3 regions of the Paenibacillus sp. FSL H7-0940 genome follow, and region 1 is predicted to be linked to each of the others. Evidence: riboswitches for the same ligand, from Rfam matches in the RefSeq annotation. Region 1 holds a riboswitch; each other region holds the start of a gene.

Region 1 (3,226 bases):
ATTGATCCACTCCCTCAATTATTTGAAGGAGAATTATCCGTGGATGAATATTTGCAGTTGGATGAAGCATTAATTCAGACGGCATTTACGCAGTGGCGCAAGGAGGACGATACTGTTCTGAGTGAGTTATGCGAACGTTTTATGGATCGCAAGTTATATAAGTATGTAGAGCTTGAACAGGTCGACTTGACAATGATGGAAGAGATTCGGGAAGCTTTTGTACAGGCTGGCCTCGATCCCGAATATGATCTTGAAATTGATTTTCCTTCGGATAATCCGTATGATGTGTTTCGTCCGGATGAATCCACAGATAAGCAGATTCTTCTTCTGGATCGACAGGACAATTTACGTGAGTTGTCAGAAGTATCTGACATTGTCCGTTCCATCAGTGGGCTTCACCGAGGGAAACATCATTTGTATTACCCGCAAAACAAGGTGGATGCGATTATTCACGAATTACCGTCACATATACGCCCCTATTTCTTGTAATCGTGTGGGTATAATCCGATGAAGAATTTCGATATCAAAACACTTTCTAAAAGAGCTATTTTCCATGATACAGTAATCTGCTTTAATGGGGAGTATATGTAGATCGACATAATTTTGTAAATACAAGCAGGCAGAATGAGCACAATTAGCAATATATAGATCAGAATATCCGTATATCTTCTATATATTGTAGTTGTGAAGAAACAAGCGTAATGATGTAATACACAGATTACCCAAAATGTTTTATGTATGAGTCATTGAATTATTGAATTTTACAAATTGGATTTTGAAAAAGAAGATAGTCGTTATTTCGACATGAAGGGAGATACAGACATGATGCTGTTCGACACACATACACATCTGGATGCACCACAATTCGACGAGGACCGCGAGGACATGATTCAGCGTGCTGTGGATGCAGGAGTTGGTCGCATGATCAACATTGGCTTTAACCGGGAGACAATTCCAACCACAATGAAACTCGCTGAAACATATGACTTTATATATGCAGCTGTAGGGTGGCATCCCGTAGATGCGATCACAATGCAGGAGGGCGATTTGGAGTGGATTGCATCTTTATGCAAGCATGAAAAAGTGGTTGCGATCGGTGAGATTGGATTGGATTATCACTGGGATACTTCACCAAAAGAAATACAGCATCGCGTATTACGACAACAAATTGCTTTGGCGCGTGAAGTGAACATGCCAATTGTCATCCATAATCGGGATGCACATGAGGATATCATAAGAATTTTGCGTGAAGAGAAAGCGGGTGAAGTTGGTGGTGTGATGCACTCGTTCTCAGGCAGCTGGGAAACAGCAAAAAGTTGTCTCGATATGGGCTTCCATCTCTCCTTCGGAGGACCGATCACATTCAAAAATGCAAAGCAGCCCAAAGAGGTGCTGGAGAAGGTTCCTATGGACCGTTTTTTCATTGAAACAGATGCTCCATATTTGACACCTCACCCTTATCGTGGGAAGCGAAATGAGACAGCGCATGTACGTCTGGTTGCAGAGGCAGCTGCGGAAATTAAAGGCATTTCGGTGGAGGAAATTGCTGCAATAACAACCAAAAATGCCATGGAACGATTTGGGATTCGTTAAAAAAACGAGCAAATGAGGTGAAAAAGGCAGGTAAGCGGAGGTAATTTGCCCTTTGATCCAAATAAATCAAGAATATTACAATATTTTAACCAAATATTCAGAAAAACGTACTTGATCAACGCTTTACAACATGCATCAAAACAGGATATCATCTTTTCAGTGAATTGTTGTGCGGAAAATTGGACAGATGTTCGGGGGATGAACAAAGGGACACTTTCCGATGAAACAACATTACTTTCATGAATCAGTCTCGCTGAGTCTCCGTTATCGGAGAGCGGGGGAACCAATAGGGCTTAAACATCGGTGTATTTGGCCGATGCGCAACGTTCGCTGACCCAAAAGCAGCGAAGGGAACTGCGAAGCCGTATTTGATTTCTTCTTTGGGTCTCGGGGTGAATTCAAGGGCGTCCGCCATGAGCGGGTGACCCAAGATAGGGCGGCTCTCTTTCGCCCGAACCCGACAGCTAACCTCGCAAGCGGAAAAAGAGAGGCAACCTCGTGCATGAATTTCCGATATTCAGAATCATTCGGAAGCCACGGAAGAGTTCCTCTTACACTCTTTCTTTGGCTTTTTTGTTTTTGAATAAAAGAAATATTGTCATCATACGGTAGGTATTCAGGAGGATGACATCATGTTGCGAAGATTGATTCATGGTGCAGAATCGGATTATGTTGGTCCAATCTGTGTTCTGTAGAAAATTTGGTATAGTCACGTCAAAGACATCATGCATTACTTTAGACGGCGAGGCTATGAAGGAGGACGGAGAAGTGGGCACATTCCAACCAGAAGAGACCCATGAGTCACGATCATCCAGTAAGTCTTTCGCGTTGCGGTGGAAGCATGAGAACATGCGTCAAATGGCATTGATCGCGATTTTCTCAATTGCGCTTACAATCATGATCTTGTTAGTCGTTTACGGTCAGGCCGGGAAACAAATTTCGCTGGTTATTGATGGCAAAGCTCAGGTGGTAGAGACTCGTACAGGAATGCTTCAGGAAATGCTGGAGGAGCAGTCGATCACAGTCAGCCCTCACGATAAGGTATCCATGTCCATGAATGGGGCGATTACAGATGGAGACCGAATCGTTATTGAGCGGGCCGTTCCAGTTAACATTACGGCAGACGGAGACACCAAGACTCTGTATACAACCGATTCATCGGTAGAAGATGCAATTCAAAAATCAGGTATTCAAGTTGAAAGTAATGATAAAGTGTATCCGGCGCTTGGAACTGCGATCAAAGCGGAGATGAAGATCCGTGTAGTGCGCGTAACAAAGCGTACAGTGGAAGTAGAGCAACCGATCGCTTACAAAGTCATTAAAACGGCTGACCCTAGCTTATACAAAGGGGATAACCGTGTCGTTGTGAACGGCAAAGAAGGCACAATTGTGCAGCATATCGAAAAGGTATTTCAGGATGGAGAATTGGTCTCCAAAAAAATGGTCGGCAAATCTGTCGCGAATAATCGTGTAGATAAAGTGATCGCTGTCGGCACCAAAGCAAAACCGGTCGTGAAAGAACCTGAGATTCAGACCGTATCGGCTCAAACGTCAACAACCAAAAAGGCTACAACAACGAACTCGAAGAAAACATCTGCCTCGGGCAGCAAAGTGATTACCGTATCCGGGACTT
Region 2 (3,226 bases), 2.3 Mb from region 1:
ACGTCCATGTCGATTCGGGCTTTACCTTTAACTGCTACTAATAGTTTGGTTCATTAAAACGGAAGCATACTACAAATTACAGCTTGGAAGGCCAGTTGCCATACCATGCATAACCGCCTCTTCTTTCTTTATCAATATCACTTAATTTGTATTTAACTACCCCGTCACGACCAATAAAGATTGGTTTATCCGTTCCGATCTCATAGAAGCGTGCCCAAATTGGTGCAGCTTTGGAATCAGCGATAATTTTACTATCTCCATTAGCTCTTTCATACTTGTAACCCGTAATTTTCACTTTGTTAAACCAAGCCTCCGCTCCTTTAATGGATGCGGTAATTTTAGCGTTAGCAGGTCTGGTTTTTAGAAATTTAACAATCGTTACACTCTCTCCAGCTGTCAGAGATGGCACTTCGTAGATTCTTGCGCTCGCTGGTTTAAGAGAGTTGGAATCATGTTGTTGTCCCCATGCTGTCAGCTTACCACCTGAAACGACCTGTGTATTCAGAATCGCCTCCACACCTTTGGCAACTGAATTTTTACTGCGGTTAGCAAGTGTGCTGTCGATAAATGAGAAATCACCTTTGCGTGCTGCTACTTCATCCAGCATAATCATTACATTAATCATGGCATCATCATTGTAAGTGATGTGCTTGTGGTATCCGGAGCTTTGGTAAACTTGTGGCCACCCGCCGTTTGAATACTGCATGTTGATCAAAAAGTTAATTCCTTTGATTGCAGCTGTGGAGTAACGCGGATCATTCGTCTTTTTAAATTCCTTCGCCAATCTTCTAATTTCTGAGTATGTAGCCTTGTTGTCTATCGTGGACTTTGCCCACTCTCCACTTGTCTGTTTATAATCTTTTCTCCAACCTCCATCCGGCAGCTGGTTCTTCAAAATATCAGAAATACTCGCTGTAGTACCCGACGCATCTGCAGCAGATACCGTCCCTACAGGGAGAACTGCCATTCCAACTACTGAGAACACCATCGTACATGCCAGGACAAAAGTAATTATTTTCTTCGCTTTCAAATGTAACACTCTCCTATGTTCGTTTTTATAAATCTTCCACTTCTACTTTACGTATGATATACGCCCCGAACCTCCTTTATTTGTATTTATTGCATAATAAAATCAATTTTCATCCAATATGTGGATTGGATAATCAGATAATATGCAAAAAATCGATTTTTGTCAATATATGCAACTTAATGAATATAATCTCTCTAATTCTACATAACGGAATAGTTCTTTTAACTCATGACAAACCTATCTATTTATCCAAATTCGTCTTACACGAATCAATAATGACGTTTTTGTCATGAATGATACCCAAACTCGATCCCTTCTTTCATATAAAAACCTTAATTCCGCTAACATTGAGGTATTACGAAGGGTTTTAAATGGGTTTGACAATTACGCATTTATGCAATATAGTTTCAAATAGTTACAAAAACTTAATTATTCATTGCCGAGTTTCATGTTTGAAAACGGGGGAACCAATTTGGGTGAATTATTCTTATACATAGGAAATATAGGGAACCTTCTACCGAACCCTTAGCTAACTCCGTAGGCATCGAAGGGAGAACATTGATTTTGAAAAAACTGATTATCTCCATTTTTGGAGCAGCTGTATTATTTACATCCGGGGCAACAAGCACAGAGGCAAGCAGTATCAACTCCGTAGTGAACAACATGACAGGTATTCCTTACAAATGGGGTGGCACAACTGTAGCCGGCTTCGACTGTTCTGGTTTTATGAGATATCTTTTCAACAAATACAGCATTGAATTACCACGTACTTCGCAGCAGCAAGCCAAAGCAGGTACTCCCGTATCCAAGAGCAATGTTCGGACAGGTGATCTGGTGTTCTTTAATACAACAGGCAAAGGCATTTCACATACAGGTGTATATATCGGCGGCGGACAATTCGCTCATGCCTCCAGCAGTAAAGGTGTAAGCATCACGAAGTTATCGAATCCATACTTCAATGATCGTTATGTAACAGCACGTCGGGTAACTGGACAGTTTATGTATGATAAAATGTTAGGTAAAATGTGATTCACATACAAAAAGGCATCGGTTATTAACCGGATGCCTTTTTTGCACTTAAAAATGTATGTTGCATTGCTTACTAATGCAGCGCCTTCTGCACTCGCATCGCACCCTGAGACAGGGCATGTCCTCCACCAACAGCTCCAGCCACGGCTACGGTCTCCATAATCTCCTGATCTGTTGCGCCCTTAGCACGGGCTTCTTCTACATGGTAGAAGGTACATACCTCATTGTTGGCGAATAATCCAATGCCAAGCGCAATTAGCTGTTTTGTCTTCGCATCAATCACACCAGGTTGGAAACATTCTCCGGTAAACTCATGATACGACTTCACCACACCTGGCAGCACATCGCTTAATGCTCCAATCTGATCCTTGTAGGCATGAACTTTATCATTCATCAATGTCATGGCTTGTAGCACACCCTCTCGGCTATAGTTACAGATCTTCCTCACTGTACCTATCTTCTCTCCCGAGTGAGCCAATTATGCCAAGAAATCATGGTAATTCCAAACATTTAACGCTCATGGCCCTGCCATAATTACAAGCTGTTACTCACTAAGTGGACTCTGGCGAGGCTCGCTGAACAGCTGATAGCTGTAACCTCGGTCCAGCTTAACGACACGTCGATTCTGACGACGGATAAGTACTTGCTCGCCATCCCAGGCAACCACAATCCCCTTCACGTCGTTCGATTCCAGCTCGTCCCGTACGACTCTAACTTTCTCACCTGACAGACGCAGGGCGTCCAATTCTGTATCACTAATCATCTTCATGGCTCCTATATTTCAAATTTATTTACAAAAAGAGACCTAAATGAAAAGTCATTTAGGTCTCACGTGACTGTATTGGACTGTCATGTCATTCGAAATTATGTCCCGACTGAAAGTTACCGCTGCGCGTGCTCTTTGCTGTCGTTCTTCTCGAACCAAAAATCAAGCACTTTGGCGGACATCACACGTTCTTCAAGGTACTCCACTTGATGCGGTGTAAATTGTTCTTTCCAAGAGAAGGACAACTCTTCGCACAAGCCTACAATCGTCAGTAATTCTGACCAGGCAACATAGCGTTTGTACCAGAAAAATTGAGGATGTTCAATCATATAGGGATAAAGGTCATCGAATTCCGTATGTTTACAATCCAGGGCACGTTCAAAATGAACTTTCGATTCCGC
Region 3 (3,226 bases), 1.6 Mb from region 1:
GCCTGTGTATTATTTTTGCAGCAAATTCTTGATATCTTCTTCAATCTTGTCCGGTGTTGTTTTGGGAGCATAACGTTTAATGACCTGTCCGTTCTGATCCACGAGGAATTTGGTGAAATTCCATTTGATTGCTTTGGAGCCGAGCAGGCCAGGAGCTTCTGTGCTAAGGTGTTGGAAAAGAGGGTGAGCGCTTGAACCGTTCACATCAATTTTCTCAAACATGGGGAAGCTCACGCCATAATTCATCTGACAGAACTCGGCAATATCGTCGGAAGATCCTTTTTCCTGTGCAAACTGGTTGCTTGGGAAACCAAGCACTTCAAATGGAGCATCTTGAAACTTGTCTTGCAATTCTTGCAGACCTTTGAATTGAGGGGTAAGGCCGCATGAGCTTGCCGTATTCACAATCAGGAGCACTTTGTCACGGTAGTCGGACATTTCAACTTCTTGACCGCGAAGGGTATTCACTTTGTAATCGTAGACTGTCATCTAAATCGCCTCCATTTATTTACTCTTATATCTTCTATTATATTGGTTGCAATTAAATATTGCAAAACTAATATGGTGTTAAAAGAATCAAAACAGGCAAGTTGTGCAGAATACGTGAATGAATTGCGAAGTGATTTACGCCAGAGTGAGAATTAGATAGCCTTGAAGAGATAGATAGAGTATAACTTTGTTGTAAGCGTTATTATGGATAGGAATTGGCAAAAATCTGCCGATTTGGTGATCTGGGCGGACTTTACACCGACATGGCACGGGTGTATGATTCATAACGTAATTTCAATTTAAACTAAATTGTACTTGAAAAACGAAACAAACGATAATATCGCTCGATCTTACCTTAAGATATACGAACGATGTTTTAATCGCTGAGTTTCCATTCATTAATGAATGGGAAACGGGGGAACCAACGGAATGCGCTGTCCAGGACAGTGGGCATTCATGGGGTGAATTTTCCGGTGACAGCCGGAAATAGGGCGACTCTCGCGCCCGAATCCGTCAGCTAACCTCGTAAGCGTTAAAGGGAGAGGCAACAAGCCGTACGCTGGTTCATGGTGTTTTCGCCATGGGTTATTTAAGAAGCGTTCGGGAGGCCTTGGTCCCCCACGCTTCTTTTTTGTTGTCTTTTCACGCCAAGGGAGGAACGAATGATGGATACTGAGATGATCTTAGTGACTGCTCCAAATGAAGCAGGACGTAAATTTATCAAATTGCTGATGTACAAAAAAATGCCGTTTGCCGTTCTAACCAACAGTGCAGGGGAAGAGCGAAGACTCCGTAGAATCGGAGTAGAACATGTCATTCGCATGAATACGGCTGCAGCTCAAAAATGGTTTTTGCCGCAGGGCAGCGTAGGCAACGTGTTTATTTTCGAGAACAGCCTGAATCTGACCTGTCGTTATTTACAGATCTGCCGTTCATGGACATCGAAATCCCTGTGCGTCATTACGGAGCAGAGTCATCCTAAGGGCATCTATCGGGGCATGGGCGCAGACCGGATTGTATATTCGCTCAATGGGGAAGTTGGCTTTCTCCTCAATGGTTAATGCCATAGCTTGTGATTGCTCAGGTGTAAGGTGCCTGTTATAATTGAATGTATCGATAAACGGAAGTTTGAGGAGACTCATGCAGGATGGTGAGTCTTCTTTTTTATGCTTACAAGGAGGAATTGGCGTGCCGGATGTAGGTGGATTGAAATGGTTGTTTTTTGATGTTGGAGATACGCTGGTGGATGAATGGGAGCCGGTTGATGATATTATCGGACAGTTTGTCCGTGAAGCTTGTGCTTTGGGGTATCCGGTGACAATTGAGGCGGTACGCGAACTGTTCGCGAGTTGTTACCGAAAATATGAGCAATGGCCTATGAGAGTGGCGATTCGCACATTCGTTGAAGACGAGGGGCATCAGAAACAGATTCAGGACAAGCTGAAGTTTCAAAAAGATCTTGAACGTCCTTTTCCTTCAGCGGATTCCGTTCTTCAGCAGTTGTCACGGCATTATCGCATTGGCATTATTGCCAATCAGAGTCCTGGAACGGAAGAGAGACTGGAAAGCTATGGCTTGCGGAAGTATGTTGATGTTCTGGCATGTTCGGCTGAAGAAGGAGTGTCCAAGCCAGACCCTGAGTTATACGCTGTGGCCTTGAAGCAGGCCGGTTGTGAACCGGAGGAAGCCGTCATGATCGGCGATCGGATCGATAACGACATTATACCTGCTCGGAAGCTGGGCATGCGTACGATTCGGATTATGCAGGGTTACGGAAGATTCCAGCCAGAGCTATCGGATGACAAACGTGCGGATTGGACTGTTGATTCATTGGATCAACTCCTGCCGTTACTGATGCCAAATCAGGATTAGATTCAGATGGTTGTTTATTGGATTGCAACAATAAAGGCTGATCAACTTGGGTATAGCATACCGGAGTTGATCAGCCTTTTTAGTATTTAGCCAATTAAAATGAGATTAGAACAACCGGATCGTCTGAATGATCAGATATACATTCAGCACAACGATAATCGCGGCAATGACCCATGAGATGATTTTGAGCCACAATTTGTTGGCGAATGCACCCATGCTTTTTTTATCACTTGTGAACATCACCAGGGGAATTACAGCAAAGGGCAATTGAAGCGACAGCACGACCTGGCTCAAAATGAGCAGTTCTTCTGTGCCATGTTCTCCTGCAATGGCTGTCACAATTACCGCCGGGATGATGGCGATCAGACGTGTGACCAGTCTGCGCAGCCAAGCCGGAATTCGAATGTTCAGGAAACCTTCCATAACGATCTGTCCAGCGAGTGTACCTGTAAGGGTAGAGTTCTGACCTGATGCTAACAGCGCCACACCGAACAGAATACTTGCAACCGTAGTACCTAATAGAGGTGTCAGCAGATGATAGGCATCAGCGATCTCAGCAACCTGCGTCATACCAGCACTGTGGAATACAGCAGCAGATACAATCAGGATGGCTGCATTGATGAACAGGGCCAGTGTCAGCGCAATCGTAGAATCCATGGTCGAGTACCGAATGGCTTCTTTTTTGCCCTGTGGTGTCTGTTCGATCTGACGGGTCTGCACAATGGAAGAATGCAGGTACAGATTATGCGGCATCACGGTTGCTCCGATAATACCAATGGCAATATAGAGCATAGCCGGGTTTTGCAGAATCTCAACATTTGGTACAAAACCATGGAGAACACCGCCCATATCCGGTTTTGCCAGA

Evidence for each region. A riboswitch is a leader RNA that binds a small molecule or an ion and turns the genes downstream of it on or off. The one in region 1 is predicted to bind cyclic di-AMP.
Region 2: it holds a riboswitch for cyclic di-AMP, as region 1 does, so the genes downstream of both, MHB71_RS14600 (C40 family peptidase) here and MHB71_RS25035 (3D domain-containing protein) in region 1, are expected to answer to the same signal.
Region 3: it holds a riboswitch for cyclic di-AMP, as region 1 does, so the genes downstream of both, MHB71_RS18105 (hypothetical protein) here and MHB71_RS25035 (3D domain-containing protein) in region 1, are expected to answer to the same signal.

The regions. Positions count from the first base shown of each region.
Region 1 covers NZ_CP150280.1:5,654,581-5,657,806, reverse strand. The annotation lists gene MHB71_RS25045 (HD domain-containing protein) at 1-489, shown strand, start outside; gene MHB71_RS25040 (TatD family hydrolase) at 823-1,593, shown strand; cyclic di-AMP (ydaO/yuaA leader) riboswitch at 1,835-2,088, shown strand; gene MHB71_RS25035 (3D domain-containing protein) at 2,362-3,226, shown strand, end outside.
Region 2 covers NZ_CP150280.1:3,353,708-3,356,933, forward strand. The annotation lists gene pelA (pectate lyase) at 77-1,039, opposite strand; cyclic di-AMP (ydaO/yuaA leader) riboswitch at 1,458-1,589, shown strand; gene MHB71_RS14600 (C40 family peptidase) at 1,595-2,059, shown strand; gene MHB71_RS14605 (carboxymuconolactone decarboxylase family protein) at 2,133-2,462, opposite strand; gene MHB71_RS14610 (hypothetical protein) at 2,604-2,822, opposite strand; gene MHB71_RS14615 (hypothetical protein) at 2,942-3,226, opposite strand, start outside.
Region 3 covers NZ_CP150280.1:4,066,006-4,069,231, reverse strand. The annotation lists gene MHB71_RS18110 (glutathione peroxidase) at 10-489, opposite strand; cyclic di-AMP (ydaO/yuaA leader) riboswitch at 861-1,036, shown strand; gene MHB71_RS18105 (hypothetical protein) at 1,152-1,550, shown strand; gene MHB71_RS18100 (HAD family hydrolase) at 1,678-2,361, shown strand; gene MHB71_RS18095 (Nramp family divalent metal transporter) at 2,467-3,226, opposite strand, start outside.